DNA from 4 places in the Cupriavidus sp. BIC8F genome. Region 3 is predicted to be linked to each of the others. Evidence: predicted binding sites of a transcription regulator. Region 3 holds the regulator's gene; each other region holds the start of a gene.
What was found. The regulator sigma-54, encoded in region 3, starts transcription at its own class of promoters, with help from an activator protein. The targets are predictions, from matches to a motif close to TGGCANGNAANCTGCTTT.

Region 1 (4,934 bases), 1.7 Mb from region 3:
CACGTTGACCGGCACGGCGTCGAGCCCGCCGATCGGCAACACCTGCTTTTCCTGCAGCACGCGCAGCAGGCGCGTCTGCAGCGCGGACGGCATGTCGCCCACCTCGTCGAGGAACAGCGTGCCATTGTGGGCCGACTCGAACAGGCCGGCCTTGCCGCCGCGGCGCGCGCCGGTGAAGGCGCCCTCTTCATAGCCGAACAGCTCGCTCTCCAGCAGTGCCTCGGGGAAGGCCGCGCAATTGACCGCCACGAACGGGAAGGCGCGGCGCGGGCTGGCGTCGTGCATGCCCTGCGCCAGCACCTCCTTGCCGGTGCCGCTCTCGCCGCCGATCAGCACGGTGGAATCGACCGCCGCGTAGCGCCGCGCCAGCTCGCGCAGCTCGGTCATGGCCGCGGAGGTGCCGGCCAGGTCGTCCAGGCTGTAACGCACCCCGGCCGGCCGCGTGCGGGCGCGCGAGCGCAGGTTGCGGTCCACGCGCTGGATCGCGCTGGCGTCCTGGATGGTCAGCACGGCGCCGGTGGTGCCGGCCTCGCCGATGATGGGGATGCGGTTGACCACCACCATCTTGTCGCCGAGCTTGTGGATCGCTTCCAGTTCCTTGTCGCCGCTCTGCATCACGCCTTCGAGCGCCAGGTTTGGCGCCAGCGTCTGCAGCTTGCGCCCGACCGCGGCGGCGACGGAAGTGCCGAGAAAACGCTCCATCGCCGGGTTGAACGACTGGATGCGCCCTTCGGCATCCACCGCCGCCACGCCCTCGTTCAGGTGCGCCAGGATGGTGTTGACGTAGTCGCGCCGGGTGGCCTCGATGCGGCGCAGGCGGGCGGCCTCGATTGCGTCTTCCAGCGCCATGCGCACCGAGTTGCCGGAGTACAGGAACACGCCGGTCAGGCCATAGCGGTCGGCCAGGTCGGTCACCAGGCCGGGGCCGACCACGACCTGGATGCCCTCCTGCTTGAGCGCCTTTACGCGCGCGACGGCGTCGTCCTCGGTCAGGTAGGTATAGGCCGGGACCGACAGCGAGAACGCGCGCACGAATTCGTCCACCTCGGCATACGTCGACGCGTGCGTGACCAGCGCCACCCGCGGCGAAATGCGCCGCGCGGTGGCCAGTGCGCTCATCACGTCAAAACCCGTGACCTTGACCAGCACCACCGGCACATCCACGTGCTGGCGCAGGTAGGCGCCGTTGGAGCCGCCCGCCACCACCACGTCGAGCCGGCCCTCGCGCGCCTCGCGCGCCACGGCGCTGGCGGCGGCCTCGAAACCCTTGCCGACGATGCGGAATTCGGCCCGGTCGGCGTATGCCGGAATCAGGTCGGCGAAGGCGCGTGCCAGGCGGCTGATGCCGATGGCCCAGATGCGCGGACGGGCTTGCGTGGAAACGGGAGGAGCCATGGTGCAATGCGGAAAGAATGCGTGGTGAAACCCGGGACGAACAGGCGTACAGTGCTGGCACATTGTCCGCCACGCAGCCACGGATTTCAACTTTGAATTCCAAACTTGTTATTTTGAAATTCAATTGTGCTGAAAAGATGACATGAAATCGGCTGCGAGGCCAGCCGCCCTACCCGCCAGCCCAGCGCTGACAAGGGCTGGCCGATTTTCCGTGGGCTCGCCCAAGGGCTTGGCACACCCCTTGCAGTATTAGGCCCGTCCTGTTCACCAACGCATACGCCATGACCTACTCCGCTTCCGACCTCGCGCGCTCCGCTGGCGCCCGCTTCCGCCAGGCGCTTGCCGACGAGCATCCGCTGCAGGTAGTCGGCACCATCAATGCCAACCATGCCCTGCTGGCCAAGCGCGCCGGCTACCGGGCCATCTACCTGTCGGGCGGCGGCGTTGCGGCCGGCTCGCTGGGCCTGCCGGACCTGGGCATCTCGAACCTGGACGACGTGCTGACCGATATCCGCCGCATCACCGACGTGTGCGACACGCCGCTGCTGGTGGACGTCGACACCGGCTTCGGCGCCTCGGCCTTCAACGTGGCCCGTACCACCAAGTCGCTGATCAAGTTCGGCGCGGCGGCGATGCACATCGAAGACCAGGTCGGCGCCAAGCGCTGCGGCCACCGCCCCAACAAGGAAATCGTCACGCAGGGTGAAATGGTCGACCGCATCAGGGCCGCCGTCGACGCCCGCACCGACGAGAACTTCGTCATCATGGCCCGCACCGACGCGCTCGCCGTCGAAGGCCTGGACAAGGCCATCGAGCGCGCCGTCGCGTGCGTGGAAGCCGGCGCCGACGCCATCTTCCCGGAAGCCATGACCGACCTGGCCATGTACCGCAAGTTTGTCGATGCGGTGAAGGTGCCGGTGCTGGCCAATATCACCGAATTCGGCGCCACGCCGCTGTTCACCACCGAGGAACTCGGCGGCGCCGGCGTGTCGATGGTGCTGTACCCGCTGTCGGCCTTCCGCGCCATGAACAAGGCGGCGGAGAACGTCTACGCGGCCATCCGCCGCGACGGCACGCAGAAGAACGTGGTCGATACCATGCAGACCCGCGCCGAGCTCTACGAGAGCATCGGCTACCATGACTTCGAGCAGAAGCTGGACGCGCTCTTTGCACAAGGCAAGGGCAAGTAAGCAAGACTCACGCGCGGCCGGGCTTTGTCCCGGCCGCTTGCACGACAACAGACAGGCAATACCAGGCATCACACAAAGGAGACCCAGATGTCCGAAGCGCAACCGCTCGTCACTCCCAAGCCCAAGAAATCCGTCGCCCTGTCGGGCGTGACCGCCGGCAATACCGCGCTGTGCACCGTCGGCCGCACCGGCAACGACCTGCACTACCGCGGCTACGACATCCTCGACATCGCCGAGACCTGCGAGTTCGAGGAAATCGCCCACCTGCTGGTGCACGGCAAGCTGCCGACCAAATCCGAACTGGCCGCCTACAAGGCCAAGCTCAAGAGCCTGCGCGGCCTGCCCGCCAATGTGAAGGCCGCGCTCGAATGGGTGCCCGCCAGCGCCCACCCGATGGACGTGATGCGCACCGGCGTGTCGGTGCTGGGCACCGTGCTGCCGGAGAAGGAAGACCACAACACCCCGGGCGCGCGCGACATTGCCGACCGCCTGATGGCCAGCCTCGGCTCGATGCTGCTGTACTGGTATCACTACAGCCACAACGGCAAGCGCATCGAAGTCGAAACCGACGATGACTCCATCGGCGGCCACTTCCTGCACCTGCTGCACGGCGAGAAGCCGTCGGCGCTGTGGGAGCGCGCCATGAACACCTCACTCAACCTGTACGCCGAGCACGAGTTCAACGCCTCGACCTTCACCGCGCGCGTGATCGCCGGCACGGGCTCGGACATGTATTCGTCAATCAGCGGCGCGATCGGCGCGCTGCGCGGCCCCAAGCACGGCGGCGCCAATGAAGTCGCGTTCGAGATCCAGAAACGCTACGACAACCCGGACGAGGCCCAGGCCGACATCACCCGTCGCGTCGAGAACAAGGAAGTCGTGATCGGCTTCGGCCACCCGGTGTACACCACCGGCGACCCGCGCAACCAGGTGATCAAGGAAGTGGCGAAGAAGCTGTCGAAGGACGCCGGCTCGATGAAGATGTTCGACATCGCCGAGCGCCTGGAAACCGTGATGTGGGACATCAAGAAGATGTTCCCGAACCTGGACTGGTTCAGCGCGGTGAGCTACCACATGATGGGCGTGCCGACGGCGATGTTCACGCCGCTGTTCGTGATCGCGCGCACGTCCGGCTGGGCCGCGCACATTATCGAGCAACGCATCGACAACAAGATCATCCGCCCGAGCGCCAACTACACCGGCCCGGAGAACCTGAAGTTCGTGCCGATCAAGGATCGCAAGTAAGACCGGCTGCCGGTTTGCTCCGCGTCGGGTTGCATTGATCCGGGCCTGCGGGCAAGGGGGTAGTTGGTCGCTGACATGGGACCACTACCCCTTTTTCATACCTATATTGATTTCCCTACACCATGAATTCTGCAAACCGCAAACCGCTACCGGGCACCAAGCTGGATTACTTTGACGCGCGCGCCGCGGTCGAGGCAATCCAGCCGGGTGCCTACGACAAGCTGCCGTACACGTCGCGCGTGCTGGCAGAAAACCTGGTGCGCCGCTGCGATCCCGCCACGCTGACGGATTCACTGAAGCAGCTGATCGGGCGCAAGCGCGACCTCGATTTCCCGTGGTTCCCGGCGCGCGTGGTGTGCCATGACATCCTGGGCCAGACCGCGCTGGTGGACCTGGCCGGCCTGCGCGACGCCATCGCCGACCAGGGCGGCGACCCCGCCAAGGTCAATCCGGTGGTGCCGGTGCAGCTGATCGTCGACCACTCGCTGGCGGTGGAGTGCGGCGGCTTCGATCCCGATGCCTTCGCCAAGAACCGCGCCATCGAAGACCGGCGCAATGAAGACCGTTTCCATTTCATCGACTGGACCAAGCAGGCGTTCAAGAACGTCGACGTGATCCCGCCGGGCAACGGCATCATGCACCAGATCAACCTGGAGAAGATGTCGCCGGTGATCCACGCTGATAGCGGCGTGGCCTACCCCGATACCTGCGTCGGCACCGACAGCCATACCCCGCACGTGGACGCGCTGGGCGTGATCGCCATCGGCGTGGGCGGCCTGGAAGCCGAGAACGTGATGCTCGGCCGCGCCTCGTGGATGCGCCTGCCGGATATCGTCGGCGTGGAGCTGACCGGCAAGCGCCAGCCCGGCATCACCGCCACCGACATCGTGCTGGCCCTGACTGAATTCCTGCGCAAGGAAAAGGTGGTCGGCGCCTATCTGGAGTTCCGCGGCGAAGGCGCCTCGAGCCTGACGCTCGGCGACCGCGCGACTATTTCCAACATGGCCCCGGAATATGGCGCCACTGCCGCGATGTTCTTCATCGACGAGCAGACCATTGACTACCTGCGCCTGACCGGCCGCACCGACGAGCAGCTCAAGCTGG
Region 2 (4,934 bases), on a different contig from region 3:
GGTGCCAGAGCTGCGCCCCGGCGTGGCGGCAGGGTACCTGGCGGCCGATGCGCGCCCGGACAGCCTGAAGCTGCTGCCCGCGCCGCCGGCGCAGGGCTCGCCCGCCCTGGCGCTGGATGAAGACGCCGCGCGCCAGTCCGGCACGCTGCGCGGCTCGCCGCGCTGGCAGCTGGCCACCGACGATGCCGTGCTGACGTTCCCGCAGGCTGCCAGCGCGTTCTCATGCGTGCTGGGCGTGCCGGTCAGCGAGAAGGACACGCCCTACCTGAACATCCTGCTGCGGCGCAGCCTGGTCGATGCCGGCCTGTCCACCTATGGCGTCAAGGACCGCTACAAGCGCACCCGCCCCTTTGTGGCCAACAAGACGCCGATGTGCACGCCGGCCGAGGCCGCCAAGCTGGAAAAGGACGGCTCGTACCCGTCCGGCCACAGCGCCATCGGCTGGGCCTGGGCGCTGATCCTGGCGGAGGTCGAGCCGGAACGCGCCAATGACATCCTGGCGCGCGGGCGCGCGTTCGGCCAGAGCCGCGTGGTCTGCAACGTGCACTGGCAAAGCGATGTCAACGAGGGCCGCATGATGGCCGCGGCAACGGTGGCGCGGCTGCATGCCGACCCCACCTTCCGCGCCGACCTGGACCAGGCCCGCCGCGAAGTGGCGGCGGCGCGCGCCAGCGGCGCGCGCCCGTCGCGCGACTGCCAGGCGGAGAGCGCAGCGCTGGCCCCCTGATCCGCCGGTTGCCGGCGCCGGCTACGGCACGGGTTACTTCACCGGGATGACCGTGCCGGCCGGCACCGGCACGGCGGTGACGCTGTTCTGCGGGCTGCCGCTGACAATGCGGTCGGAGTACGTCAGGTACACCAGCGTATTGCGCTTGCGGTCGACGGCGCGCACGACGTGCAGAGCCTTGAACAGGATCGACATGCGCTCGGAGAAGACGTTGTCCTGTTGCCGGATCGGCCCCTTGAAGGCGATCGTGCCCACCTGCCGGCAGGCGATCGATGCCTCCGGCGGGTCTTCGGCCATGCCCAGCTGGCCCTTGATGCCGCCCGTGCGGGCGCGCGACACATAGCAGGTCACGCCGTCCACCTGGGGGTCGTCATAAGCTTCGATCACGACCTTGTCGGAACCGGTCATGCGGAAATTGGTGCTGACGCTGCCGATCTCCTCGGCGTGGGCGCCCGAGGCAGCCGCCAGACAGGCGACGGCCAGGACCGTGCGGATGCGATTGCAGGTGCGCTTCATGGCGGGGTCGGTATTCAGGTCACCGACGACTTGATGTCGTCGTGGCGCTTTTCCATTTCCTGGCGCAGCGCGCGGCGCTGCTGGGCGGCGGCAAAGCGCTGGCGCTCCACCTCGTCGCGCGGCTCCAGCGGCGGCACCTCGGCCGGCGTGCCGTTGTCGTCCACGGCCACCATGGTGAAGTAGCAGCTGTTGGTATGGCGCACCAGCTTGCTGCGGATGTTCTCGGTCACCACCTTGATGCCGATTTCCATCGAGCTGCGGCCGGTGAAGTTCACCGAGGCCAGGAAGGTCACCAGCTCGCCCACGTGGATCGGCTGGCGGAACACCACCTGGTCGACCGACAGCGTCACCACGTAGCGGCCGGCGTAGCGGCTGGCGCAGGCATAGGCAACCATGTCCAGGTACTTGAGGATGGTGCCGCCGTGGACGTTGCCGGAAAAGTTGGCCATGTCCGGCGTCATCAGCACGGTCATGGAAAGCTGGTGGGACTGGTCGTTCATGGTGCGGGTACGGATTGCGGGGCGGGATTTCGGGGGCGAACCTGCGACGGCGGCATTGCCTGAATGCAATTGCCGGAACGCTGGCGCCGGCAGTTTAACCCGGATCGTGCCCGCCGTTACCGGCGGCAGCCCGGTGCCGGCAGGCGTGGCCGTGCCGGGCAACAAAAAAGCGGCCTGCAAGGCCGCTTTTCACGCTGTGGACGCAAACTGCTTACTTCTTCTTGTTCACCGCGTCCTTGAAACCCTGCCCGGCAGAGAACTTGACCGTCTTGGCGGCCGGGATCTTGATGGTTTCACCGGTGCGCGGATTGCGGCCGGTGCGGGCGGCGCGTTTGCCGGCGCTGAAGCTGCCAAAGCCCACCAGCGTCACCGAATCGCCCTTTGCCACTGCCTTCTTGATACTGTCCAGCGCTGCGTTGAGCGCACGCTCGGCGGCGGCATTGCTCAGTTCTGCTTCCGCGGCGATGGCCGATACCAGTTCACCTTTATTCATGGCTGATTTCCCTTGTTGGTCGTCGTCACCGATGTGCGTGCCTCGCGGCAAAGCCATCGATCGGCGCAGTCTAATCTGCCCGTTGCGCGTAGAGCAATCCCCAGTGGCACCAATGCGACAAAAAAACCGCAAATCCTTGATTGAGGCCGGTTAGCGGGCAATTTACCTCGCTTTTCCCGCTTGCCAGAAGCCGGCTTTTCCAGGCTGTCCTGCCGAGCGGCAACGCCGGGCCGGCCCGCAGCTGGGGCGAACCAGCAGCATAGGACAAATTCCCCTAAATGGGGCGACGCACCATAACGGTTCAGCATGTGCCGCCGCCGCGCGCCATTTCGGCGCATCCGCACCACCACGGCGATGCCCATGGCAACGATACCAACAGCGTCGCCCCTGCCTGCACGCGGCATTCCGGTGCGGTTTTACCCGGCAAGGTGCAAGTGGCACCAGGATGCGGCCATTGCTGGAATGCTTTTTGCGTACCCACGCTCCCATTTTGAGCATGAGGTCACAATGGACAACTGGAAGACCGGCACCGACGCCCTGTTTATCTTGCTAGGCGCCATCATGGTGCTGGCCATGCACGCCGGCTTTGCCTTCCTGGAACTGGGCACGGTGCGCAAGAAGAACCAGGTCAACGCACTGGTAAAGATCCTGGTGGATTTTGCGGTATCGACGATCGCCTATTTCTTTATCGGCTACACCATTGCCTACGGCGTGCAATTCATGTCCGGGGCCGAAACGCTGGCGCAGAAAAACGGTTACGAACTAGTCAAGTTCTTTTTCCTGGCGACATTTGCTGCGGCTATTCCGGCGATTATCTCGGGCGGTATTGCCGAGCGTTCACGCTTCAATCCGCAGCTGGTCGCCACCTTCGTGCTGGTGGGTATTGTCTATCCGTTCTTCGAAGGCATCGCCTGGAACCAGCGCTTTGGCGTGCAGGACTGGATCACGCGCGTGGCCGGCGCACCGTTCCATGACTTTGCCGGCTCGGTGGTGGTGCATGCGCTGGGCGGCTGGATCGCGCTGCCCGCGGTGCTGCTGCTGGGCGCGCGGCGCGGGCGCTACCAGAAGGACGGTCGCATCAGCGCCCATCCGCCCTCAAACATCCCGTTCCTGGCGCTGGGCGCCTGGGTGCTGGCGGTAGGCTGGTTCGGCTTCAACGTCATGAGCGCGCAGACGGTCGACAAGGTCAGCGGCCTGGTGGCGATCAACTCGCTGATGGCAATGGCCGGCGGCACGCTGGCGGCCTGGGCCGCCGGACGCAACGACCCGGGCTTTGCCTACAACGGGCCGCTGGCCGGGCTGGTGGCGGTGTGCGCGGGCTCGGACCTGATGCACCCGCTCGGCGCGCTGATCACCGGCGCGGTGGCCGGCGCGCTCTTTGTCTATATGTTCACGCTGGCGCAGAACAAATGGCATATCGATGACGTGCTCGGCGTGTGGCCGCTGCACGGGCTGTGTGGCGCCTGGGGTGGCATTGCCGCGGGCATCTTCGGGGCCAGGGCGCTGGGCGGGCTGGGCGGCGTGTCGCTGGGCGCGCAGGCAATCGGCACCGTGCTTGGCATCGTGGTGGCGCTGGCCGGCGGCACCCTGGTATATGGCGCGCTGAAGAAACTGGTGGGCATCCGGCTGGATGCCGAAGGCGAATTCAACGGAGCGGACCTGACCTTGCACCGGATTTCGGCAACGCCGGAACGGGAAACCAACTGGTAATGGCGTTCGGGCCGTCCTGATCTAAATAGACAAGCTGCGCCAAGCAGCTTGTCTTAACAATAATTTGCTTGCACTTCCGGTACGGCGTCTCAATAATTGCCGTGCCCATGTATTGCGCCGCAACAGCGCGCAGGGCTAGCACGCAGCTGCCGGCTGAATCGGGAGATGTTGTGCCGGCGGCCGGCCGGACACCAACATGAAAGGACTACGCCGATGGATGCCACTACCTTCGATAACCTCAAGGCCCTGGTTGTCACCTACGCGACGGAATTCGGGGTCAAGATCCTGGCGGCCCTTGCCTTCTGGGTCATCGGCCGCTGGCTGATCCACTTTGTCGTGCGCATGGTGCAGAACGCGCTCGGCAAGCAGAAGGTCGATCCCACGCTGCTGCGCTATGTCGGCTCGATCGTCACCGTGACGCTGAACGTGGTGCTGGTGATCGGCATCCTCGGCTACTTCGGCATCCAGACCACGACCTTTGCCGCACTGATCGCCGCCGCTGGCGTGGCCATCGGCATGGCCTGGTCGGGGTTGATGGCGAACTTCGCTGCCGGCGCGTTCCTGGTGGTGCTGCGTCCGTTCAAGGTGGGAGACTTCGTGACGATCGGCGGCGTGACCGGCACGGTGCGCGAGATCGGCCTGTTCGCAACCTCGCTCGACACACCGGACAATGTGCAGACCGTGGTCGGCAACAACAAGATCTTCAGCGATACCATCCAGAACTTCACGGCCAACCCGTACCGGCGCGTGGAACTGAAAGCGCAGCTTGCCGGCAGCACCGACACCGCCCATGCGGCAACGCTGCTGAAGACCCGCATCGCGGAGATCCCCAACGTGCTGGCCGAGCCCCCGGTCGATGTCGAGATCCTGGAGTTCACGCTGGTCGGCCCGGTGCTGGCGGTGCGTCCGCACTGCCACAACGACCACTACTGGCAAGTCTATTTCGATACCAACCGCATCATCCGCGAGAGCTTCGGCCAGGCCGGCT
Region 3 (4,934 bases):
GTTCAGGTGGCCCACCAGGTCGGCGGCGGAGGTGGCTTCGCGGGCGAACTCCACGTCGAAGGCGCGGTCCGCGCCTTCCAGGCCGGCCACCCACGAGAGTTTGATGTCGGCTGCGTTGTCGTCGAAGATGGACTGGGAAGTGACGCCGGTGAGTTCCATGCGGTATGACTGGTGGGGCGGTTTGCGAAGCGCCTGGCGCCTGCCCGGTCTGGTGCCGGCCCGCTTGGGGGATCAGGGGATCAGGGATGCCATGCAATCAGCAGCTGATGGACGGCATCGGGCGTGGGCAGCGTGGCCAGTCCTTCGCGCATGTCGCGGTCGGAAAGCAGTTGCGCGATTTCTGACAGGATTTCCAGGTGCTGCTGCGTAGCCTGTTCGGGCACCAGCAGGAAGATCAGCAGCGATACCGGCTTGCCATCCGGCGATTCGAACGGAATCGGCTCGGCCAGGCGCATGAAGGCGGCCAGCGGCTGCTTCAGGCCTTTGATGCGGCCGTGCGGGATCGCTACGCCGGCGCCCAGGCCGGTGGATCCCAGCGACTCGCGCGCGAACAGGTTGTCCGTCACGATGGCGCGCGCCACACCATGGTTGTTCTCGAAGAGGAGCCCGGCCTGCTCGAACACACGCTTCTTGCTGGTGACGCTGACGTCGAGGGTGATGTTGCCGGGTGGCAGCAATTTGGCCAAACGATTCATGGGCGATGCGCAGGATTTCAGTTAGCGGGCAGATCGTTCCGCCGGGCAGTGGGCTGGCTCCGGGCTGCCGTTGGCCTGGCCGGAGGCGTCCGGCCCATTATAGAGCAGCGACTACCCCCGTATTGTGCAGCGCAGCGGGGCAAGCCGGTGCAGAACGATACATGGTGATGCAATCATGCCTCCGGGCCGGGAGCCGGCGCACCGATGCGGGGCGCGGCCTGGATTCCCTCTCTTTGTATGGCGCAGCATACACCTTGGCGCAGCGCTTGCGAACACTCTTGCCCATTCGGGTGAAAAGCGTTGGCTCCGGCGCCACAGCCGGGCCGCACCGCCAGTGCTGGCGCGGCATCCCGGCGCCAGCCCGGAACGCAAGGGCGCAAAAAAGCCGCGCTTCGTTGCGCGGCTTGCCTGTTCAATCCTGATTCAGCAGCCCGCTGCGGGGCTGCCGGGCACGGTCATTGCTGCATTTGCGCTGCGGCCATCTGGTACTTGACCGCTTCGCGGTCGTGGCCTTGCACGCGATCCTTGTAGCGGATCACCTGACGGTCCAGCTTGTCGACGAGTGCGTCGATCGCTGCATATAGGTCTTCGTGATGCGCCTCGACAAAGATGTCCTTGCCCTTGAGATGTAGATTGATTTCCGCGTACTGACGCCGGTCCTTTTCCTTGTGGTTGTCGACAGAGAGCAGCACGCTAACGCCAATGACCTGATCGAAATGCCTGACGATTCGCTCCAGCTTCGTTTCCACGTACTCACGCAGAGGGGGCGTGATGTCCAGGTGGTGTCCACTGATCTTGAAGTTCATAGCGCTTCTCCTTCTGAAAGAGCCTCACCAGGCAGGCGGTGGGCTCGGCTACAAAGACTTGCGGAGATTGACTGCGGGGATCTTCAGGGCTTCGCGATACTTGGCAACAGTGCGGCGCGCAACAACAAAGCCTTGCTCACCCAGCAGTTCGGCAATGCGACTGTCGGAAAGGGGATTCCTCGGGTCTTCGGCTCCTATCAGTTGCTTGATCAAGGCGCGGATGGCCGTTGATGAAGCCGCGCCACCGGTTTCGGTGGACACGTGGCTGCCGAAGAAGTACTTCAGTTCGAAAGTACCCATCGGCGTTGCCATGTATTTATTGGTCGTCACCCGGGAGATGGTTGACTCGTGTAAACCCAGTGTATCGGCAATCTCCCGCAAAACCAAGGGGCGCATGGCGATTTCGCCGTGACTGAAAAAGTTCTTTTGACGCTCGACAATGGCCTGCGAGACACGCAGGATTGTGTCGAACCTTTGCTGGATGTTCTTGATCAGCCAGCGCGCCTCCTGCAGCTTCTGCTGCAGCCCGGCCGTGCCGGACTCACCCTTCGCGCCACGCAGGATTTGCGCATACATATCGTTGATGCGCAGCCTCGGCATCACATCCGGATTGAGCTGCGCGATCCAGCCGCCGCCGCTCTTGCGCACGAACACGTCCGGCACCACAAAGTCGGCCTCCGGGCGGCTGTACGCATGGCCGGGGTAGGGCGCCAGCGAGCGGATCAGTTCGTGAGCGGACTTCAGTGCCCCTTCATCGACCTGCAGCGCCTTCTTCAGCCGTGTGTAGTCGCGTACTGCGAGCAACTCCAGGTGGTTGGTGACGATGTCCAGCGCCAATTCGCGCTGCGGGTGCGTCAGGCGCCGCAACTGCAGGGCCAGGCACTCGGCGGCGTTGCGCGCACCCACGCCGGGCGGGTCGAAGCTCTGCAGCAGCGTGAGGATGGCGTGGACTTCGTCGATCTCGAATTCGAGTTCTTCCGGCAACTCCGTGCAGATCTCCTCAAGCGACGCGCTCAGGTAGCCATCGTCGTCGAGCGATTCGATCAGGAAGATGGCCAGGCCCTTGTCGCGCGCCGAGATCTTCAGCGGCGTGAGCTGCTCCATCAGGTACTCGCGCAGCGTGGGCTCGGCTTCGCGCAGCTGCATCGGCGTTTTTTCGTCCTCGTCGCCCTGGGGGCGGCGGGCAAAGTCGTCCAGGCTCCAGTCGCCGCTGCCATAGTCGTCGCCGTTGCCGCTGTCGCCATAGCTGTCGTCGTCACCCGCGCCGTCGGCGCGGGCCTCGCCATTGCCCTGGGGCTCTGCCGGGGCGGGCGCCGGTGCGCTCTGCAGGTTGACCGAGCCGTCCGCCGCCACGCGCAGCGGGCTTTCGATCCAGTCGTTCTCGCGCTCGAGCAGCGGGTTTTCCGTCAGCGCCTGTTCGACCTCTTGCTGCAGTTCCAGCGTGGAGAGCTGCAGCAGCCGGATCGACTGCTGCAGTTGCGGGGTCAGGGCCAGATGCTGGGAAAGACGGAGCTGTAGCGACGGTTTCATGCGACCTATTCTATGCGCATCTTTCCGTTGTTGGAACGGAAATTGCTATCGCTTTTGCGGTCCGATCGCCGCTGGCTGTGGGAGGGCCCACGCGCGCCCGCGAAGAGGCCTGCCGCTCGCGGGCAGGCCGCTAAATCACATGCGGAAGTTCTCGCCCAGGTAGACGCGCCGCACTGCGTCATTGGCGATGATTTCCTCGGGCTGGCCCGCGGCCAGCACCGTGCCTTCGCTGATGATGTAGGCATGGTCGCAGATGCCGAGCGTCTCGCGCACGTTGTGGTCGGTGATCAGCACGCCGATATTGCGTGCCTTGAGGAAGCTGACGATGCGCTGGATCTCGCCCACGGCGATCGGGTCCACACCGGCGAAGGGTTCGTCCAGCAGGATGAAGCGCGGCGACGACGCCAGCGCGCGCGCGATTTCCACGCGGCGGCGCTCGCCGCCCGACAGCGACAGCGCCGGGTTGTTGCGCAGGTGCGCGATCTGCAGGTCGTCGAGCAGCGAATCCAAACGGCGCTCGATCTCGGCCTTGGGCAGCGGCTTGCCGTTGTTCACCTGAAGCTCCAGCACCGCGCGGATGTTCTCTTCGACGTTGAGCTTGCGGAACACCGAGGCTTCCTGCGGCAGGTACGACAGCCCCATGCGCGCGCGCTCGTGGATCGGCAGGCCGCTGATGTGGTCGCCGTCGAGCACGATATCGCCTTCGTCCAGCGCCACCAGGCCCACGATCATGTAGAAGGACGTGGTCTTGCCCGCGCCGTTGGGCCCGAGCAGGCCGACCACCTCGCCGCTCTTCACGTCGAGCGAGACGTCCTTGACCACCGTGCGCGAGCCATAGCGCTTCTTCAGGTGGCGCACGACCAGCGTGCTGCCCCCGGGAAGGATGGAGGAGGCTTCGACGGAAGGCTTGTCGGCGATGGTTGCGGTATCGGTCATTGGCACAGTCTGGCGTTCAGGCGTCTCTGGCGCGGGCAGGCAAGCCGGCGCCAGGCGTCAGGGTTTGTTGGCAGGCGCAGGCGCCGGCTTCAGGTCCAGCGGCGAGCCGCCGTTGCCCGTGGCACCGGCCTTCTGGTCCTGGCGCGGCGACAGCACCGCGCGCACGCGGCCGGACGAATTGGCGGCCGCGGCGTCGCCACTGCCGCCGCCGGCGGCCGTGTAGAACTCCTTGCGGCTGTCGTAGGTCAGCACCGCGCCGCGGATTTCGTCGACCTGCTTGGCGCCCTGCAGGCGCGCCATGCGGGCATTGCCGATCAGCTTGGAGTACTCCTGCTTGCCGTCGTACTCGATGCGGTCGCCCCAGCCGTCGATGTATTCGTCGACGCCTTCACGCTTCTGCCGGATGTAGGCCTGCTTGCCCGGCTTGGCGGTGGCCACCGCGAACTGGTAGCCCTCGGGGTCGGTGCGCAGTTCGGCGGCGTCGGACTTCAGGATCATGGTGCCCTTGGTCAGCACCACGTTGCCGGTCAGCGTATAGATCTGCTTGACGTCGTCGTAGCTGGCGTTGTCCGCCTCCAGCACCATCGGCTTGTCGCGGTCCGCGCGCTCGGCCAGGGCGGGCTGGGCCAGCAGGCCGATGGCCATGGCCAGGGCGAGCAGGGCCGGGGCGGTGCGTCGACGGGACGATGTCGTCAGGGAAGCAGTCATGTTGGCAGGGGTTGCTTGAGGGCGTCTGGGTACGTTGGTGCGGGTTGGTGCGGACCGGCTGCGCATGCCGGCACTGCGTGCGCGGCCCCCGGGCCGGGGCTCAGGACCCCGGCGCGCGGCCCGGGGTCGGCCCGGTGATGATGGTGCCGCGTACATTGCCGAGCAATTGTACTTCGCGCGTGACGTTGTTGAAGATCAGGCCGTTGGCGGTCATCACCGACGGGCCGCGCGTCAGCTTGACCGGCTTGTCGGTCTTGAC
Region 4 (4,934 bases), on a different contig from region 3:
CCCCCGCCTTCGCGCGCGCGCCGGATCACTTCGCCGGCCGCTTCATGGACGGCGAAGAAGTCAGTGCCATCCACCGTCACGCCCGGGATGCCGAAGCCGGCGGCGCGGTCCACGTAGCTGTCCACCGCGGTGCCGTAATCGCGCGAGGTCGATTCGGCATAGCCGTTGTTCTCTATCACGAAGATCACCGGCAGGTTCCAGACCGCGGCCAGGTTCAGGCTTTCCAGGAAGGTGCCCTGGTTGGAGGCGCCGTCGCCGCAGAAGGTGATGCCGACCTCGCCCTTGCCGCGGAACTTGGCGGCCAGCGCGGCGCCGCAGATCAGCGGCGCGCCCGCGCCCAGGATGCCGTTGGCGCCCATCATGCCTTTGGACAGGTCGGCGATATGCATCGAGCCGCCCTTGCCATTGCACGAGCCGCCCTTCTTGCCGTAGATCTCCTTCATCATCGCCACCGGATCGACGCCCTTGGCAATGCAGTGGCCGTGGCCGCGGTGCGTGCTGGCGATGCGGTCGCCATCGTTCAGGTGGTGCAGGATGCCGACGCCCGCGGCTTCCTCGCCCGCGTACAGGTGGACGAAGCCCGGGATGTCGCCGCGCCCGAAGTCCACGTGCAGGCGTTCTTCGAAATCGCGGATGGTGCGCATCTTCCGGTACACCGTCAGCAACGTCTCCTTGTCGAGCGGCAGCGCGGCGGAATCTTGAGAAGCTCTGGCTGTCATGTCTGTCTCCTTCGTTTTCAGGTGTTGCACTTCAAGAAAGGGGAAAAGCGGGCGGACGCGGTGCCCGCGTGTCATCCCACCGCGGCGTGCTGCGGCAGGCGGCGCATCAGGTGGTGGCGCGCGGCATGGCGCATGCAGGCCGCGACGTCGATGCTGCGAAAGGCGTGGTCATGCAGGGTGACGGTGACTTCGTCGTCCGGGCCGAAGGCCAGTTCGCGCTCGCCGTCCAGCGCGACAATGCCGCTGCGCTGGCGCACGCGATGGGGCCGGCCGTGTTCGAGCCGCTGCCAGCCGGCCACCGGCACGGTGCACATCAGGCCGGGTGCGATCGGCGCGCACAGGTCGAATTCGCCTTCGCCAGGGGCGGCCAGCTCGATCGCGAGGCCGCCCTCCTCGCGCCGGCCCACCGGCTCCAGCAGCCCGGCGATGGATGACAGGCCGATGGCCTCGGGGTCGGCAAAGGACACGTAGACGGCGGCAAGCGTGTCGGTCTTCCACAAGGCACGCGCGCCGATGAAGTGCTCGTGCGAGATCACCGCATCCACCAGCGCAATATCGCGGCGAAAGCCGCCGTTGCCGTCGCGGATGACAATGTCGAGCCGCTTGTTCGACGCCAGCGCCTGCGCAGGGGGAATGCGGCCCGTGGCATAAAGGCCGGTGGCCAGCCCGATGATGGTGGGCTCGCGCATTTCGGGGTAGGCATTGTTGGTGCCGGTTGACAGGCCCGCGATCGGCACCGCGCCGCACTCGCGCACCACCGCGCGGTGGGTGCCGTCGCCGCCCAGCACGATGATCGCGGCCACGCCCGCATCGGCCATGCAGCGCGCGGCGCGCAGGGTGTCGTCGACGCGCGCTGTGACCGGCATGTCAAGGTAGTCGACCGCGGGCAGGCCCGAGTCCGGCCCCTGCCGGCGTGCCAGGTGCCGCGCCAGCATGACGCGCAGGCCTTCGCGGTCGGGCATCATCAGCACGCGCTCCACGCCGCAGGACGCCAGCGCGGCCAGCAGGCGCAGCACGATATTGACGCGGTCGGCCAGCTGCAGGCTGTTGGCGTTGGCGATCACACGACGGATGTCGCGCGCGGAAATCGGGTTGGCGATGATGCCGACCACTGGCGCGATCTGCGCGCTGGCGCCTGCTGCGTGCCCCATTGCCTGTCTCCTGTTGTCGTTGTCTTGCCAGGCGTATTTGCAATGGCCGTGCCAGTGCGCGCAGGCAGTGAAAACCGGGGAAACAGGGGTATCAGCGGGGTTGGATCCGAGGGATTACCCCGAGGCGGCAGGGCAAAAACGACGCTGCGCTGTGACAGGTGTCACAGCGCAGGTGTACAGGGGATGGGCAACCGTATCGCAGGGATGGCGCGCGTGCGCCGTGCTGCCTGCCGGCTTATGCGTCGGTGGGCTCTGGGCCGCCGTCACGCCGGTTGGGCGACTGGATGCCGTAGCGCTCCATGCGCCGGTACAGCGTCATGCGGCTGACGCCGATCTGCCGCGCGACCGCGCTCAGATTCCAGCCGGACGCGCGCAGGTATTGCATCAGCAGCATGCCTTCCGGCGGCAACTGGTGCGGATCAAACGGCGCCGCAGCGGGTGACTGGGCGGGCCCTAGCTGCGGCAGGGCGGCGGACGGAGCGGGTCCCGCCAGGCTGTCAGGCAGGTCCGGCACATCGATATAGCCGTCGGCGCAGACCGCGCGCGCGTACTCCAGCACGTTGCGCAGTTCGCGCAGGTTGCCGGGCCAGCGGTGGCGGTGCAGCCGCTCGCGTGCCGCGGGCGACAGCGTGATCTCGCCGCCTTCTGCGCCCCCTTCCTGCAGCAGCTTGCGGACCAGCCAGTCCAGGTCGGTGCGCGCACGCAGCGGCGGCAGCGTAAAGCGCGCGCCGTTGAGGCGGTAGTACAGGTCCTCGCGGAAGCGCCCGTCGGCCACCAGTTGCTCCAGGCTGTGGTGCGTGGCGGAGATGACCCGCAACCGCACCGGCACCGGCCGCGCGGCGCCGACAGGCAGCACTTCGCCCTCGGCCAGCACGCGCAGCAGCCGCGACTGCAGTTCGCGCGGCATGTCGCCGATCTCGTCCAGGAACAGCGTGCCGCCGTCGGCTTCCTGGATCAGGCCGCGCTTGCCGCGCGGGCCTGCGCCGGAGAAGCTGTTGGGCAGGTGGCCGAACAACTCGCTTTCAATCAGTGTTTCAGGGATCGCCGCGCAGTTCACCGCTACGAACGGCCCGCCGCGGCGCGCGCTGGCAAGATGCAGCGCCTTGGCCAGGAACTCCTTGCCGCTGCCGGTCTCGCCGTGGATCAGCAGGTTGATGGGCGAATCGACCAGGCGCGCCGCGCGCTGCAACTGCTGCTGCAGCGCGGCATCGCCGCCGGTCAGCGCCGCCAGGGCAGGCGGCATCGTCACCTGCGTTTCGGCGGGCGGCGCCTGCCAGCGCAGCGCGGGCGGCAGTACGCTCAGGTACAGCAGGCCGCCGCTGCGGGTCAGCGCCACCAGGCGCTGCTCGCTCGGGCGCGAATAGACATAGTGGCCCAGGTCTTCCAGGCGCGCGTCGAACAGCGTCTCGAACCGCTGGCCCAGCACGGTGGCGCCCGGTGCGCCACCCAGCTCGCCCTCCAGCATCAGCCTTGCGCGGTGGTTGTGGCCGACGATGCGGCCGGCCTCGTCCAGCGCCAGCAGGTATTCCGGATTGACGTCGACGAACTCCGGCGCCACGTTCAGCTTCAGGATCCAGTCGCGGCGGTGCGCACGCAGGAAGTTGGCGTTCTCGATATGCGCGGCGTAGATGCGCACCATCTGCAGCGCCAGCCCCTGGCTGTCCTTGGCCTGCGGCGAGGTCAGCGCGGAGATGTCGAGGATGGCGTGCAGGTTGCCGTGCGTGTCGAACAGCGGCGCGGCGGTGCAGGTCAGCGGGATATGGGTGGCGTCGAAATGATCGGCCTGGTGCACCGTCAGCGCCTGGCCGGTGGCCAGAGCGGTGCCGACCGCGCAGGTGCCGGCGCCGCTCTCGCTCCACTCGGCGCCCAGGTACAGGCCCGCGTGGCGCAGCGCGGCATCGCTGCGGGCCTCGCCGATATAGTCGACGGTCACGCCCTGCGCATCGGTCAGCAGCACCACATAGCCCAGGCCCGCCACCTGCCCATACAGGCTCTGCAGGCCGTGGCGCGCGATGCGCGCGAAGTCGTCGATGCGTTCCTGGTGTTCGCGCAGGCGCGGCTGCGGCAGGATGCGCGCCTCCTGCATGCGCGACGGATCCAGGCCGTACTGGTGCACGCAGCGGCGCCATGAGTTCTGGATGATGGCGTCGTGCGCGATCCGGTCCGCAAGCACGGCCGGCGGGGCAAGGTATGTGGTGGCCTGGACCACCGTCTCGATGTGCTCGCGTTGCCGCAGGTCCATCGCTGTCTCCTGTCGTCGCTGCCGTCGGCCCCACGGGTGATGGATGGGGTGGTGGATCGGGCGGACTGTCGGGCGCGTGCTGCGGGAGCCGCGCCTCTGTGTCTCGGGCCTTCTAATGTATCCGAGCGGATCGGCGGCGCGCAAACAGGATTAGGGGAGGCGCGCTCACGGGCGCACGCCGCAAGTGCGGCGCACGCCATACCGGAGCATCGCAGGCGCTCAGAGCGCCGATGAGGTCTTCAGGCTGCGCGCCGCATCGGCGGCGATGGCGAACGAGCGCAGGCGCGCCTGGTGGTCATGGATCTGCCCGGCCAGCATCAGCTCGTCCGGGCGCAGGTCATCGACAAAACGCTGCATGCCGGCACGCACGGCGTCGGGATCGCCCACTACGGAGCACGCCAGCGAGCGGCGGATATGGTCGGCCTCGCTCTCGGTCCACAGTGATTCGATATCGTCCACCGGCGCGCGCAGCTGCCCCGGAGTGCCGCGCACCAGCGCCAGGAACTGCTGCTGCAGCGAGCTGAACAGGCGGCGCGCCTGGTCGCCGGTCTCAGCCGCGAACACGTTCAGGCCCAGCATCACATAGGGCCGGTCCAGCGCTTCGGAGGGCCGGAAGGTGCGCCGGTACAGGTCCACCGCCTGGCGCATGAAGCCCGGCGCAAAGTGCGAGGCAAAGGCGAACGGCAGGCCCATCGCCGCGGCCAGCTGCGCGCTGAACAGGCTCGAACCCAGCAGCCAGATCGGTACCTTGAGCCCGGCGCCGGGCACCGCACGCAGGCGCTGGCCGGGGCGCACGTCGTCGAAATAGGCCTGCAGTTCTTC

Region 1: a site for sigma-54 is predicted at 1,534-1,551, ahead of prpB (methylisocitrate lyase). Genes of this name have one in related genera too.
Region 2: a site for sigma-54 is predicted at 2,695-2,712, ahead of RS901_RS28450 (ammonium transporter). Genes of this name have one in related genera too.
Region 4: a site for sigma-54 is predicted at 1,907-1,924, ahead of RS901_RS20795 (ATP-NAD kinase family protein). Genes of this name have one in related genera too.

Annotation. Positions count from the first base shown of each region.
Region 1 is NZ_CP136094.1:3,420,236-3,425,169, forward strand. It holds gene prpR (propionate catabolism operon regulatory protein PrpR) at 1-1,395, opposite strand, end outside; gene prpB (methylisocitrate lyase) at 1,677-2,585, shown strand; gene prpC (bifunctional 2-methylcitrate synthase/citrate synthase) at 2,673-3,830, shown strand; gene acnD (Fe/S-dependent 2-methylisocitrate dehydratase AcnD) at 3,953-4,934, shown strand, end outside.
Region 2 is NZ_CP136095.1:1,826,465-1,831,398, forward strand. It holds gene RS901_RS28430 (phosphatase PAP2 family protein) at 1-727, shown strand, start outside; gene RS901_RS28435 (CreA family protein) at 761-1,243, opposite strand; gene RS901_RS28440 (acyl-CoA thioesterase) at 1,258-1,743, opposite strand; gene RS901_RS28445 (HU family DNA-binding protein) at 1,955-2,236, opposite strand; gene RS901_RS28450 (ammonium transporter) at 2,744-3,946, shown strand; gene RS901_RS28455 (mechanosensitive ion channel family protein) at 4,160-4,934, shown strand, end outside.
Region 3 is NZ_CP136094.1:1,746,787-1,751,720, forward strand. It holds gene hprK (HPr(Ser) kinase/phosphatase) at 1-159, opposite strand, end outside; gene ptsN (PTS IIA-like nitrogen regulatory protein PtsN) at 240-695, opposite strand; gene hpf (ribosome hibernation-promoting factor, HPF/YfiA family) at 1,151-1,501, opposite strand; gene RS901_RS08235 (RNA polymerase factor sigma-54) at 1,550-3,031, opposite strand; gene lptB (LPS export ABC transporter ATP-binding protein) at 3,167-3,967, opposite strand; gene lptA (lipopolysaccharide transport periplasmic protein LptA) at 4,025-4,675, opposite strand; gene lptC (LPS export ABC transporter periplasmic protein LptC) at 4,776-4,934, opposite strand, start outside.
Region 4 is NZ_CP136095.1:125,561-130,494, forward strand. It holds gene RS901_RS20790 (thiamine pyrophosphate-dependent dehydrogenase E1 component subunit alpha) at 1-719, opposite strand, end outside; gene RS901_RS20795 (ATP-NAD kinase family protein) at 791-1,870, opposite strand; gene RS901_RS20800 (sigma-54-dependent Fis family transcriptional regulator) at 2,106-4,112, opposite strand; gene RS901_RS20805 (LLM class flavin-dependent oxidoreductase) at 4,332-4,934, opposite strand, start outside.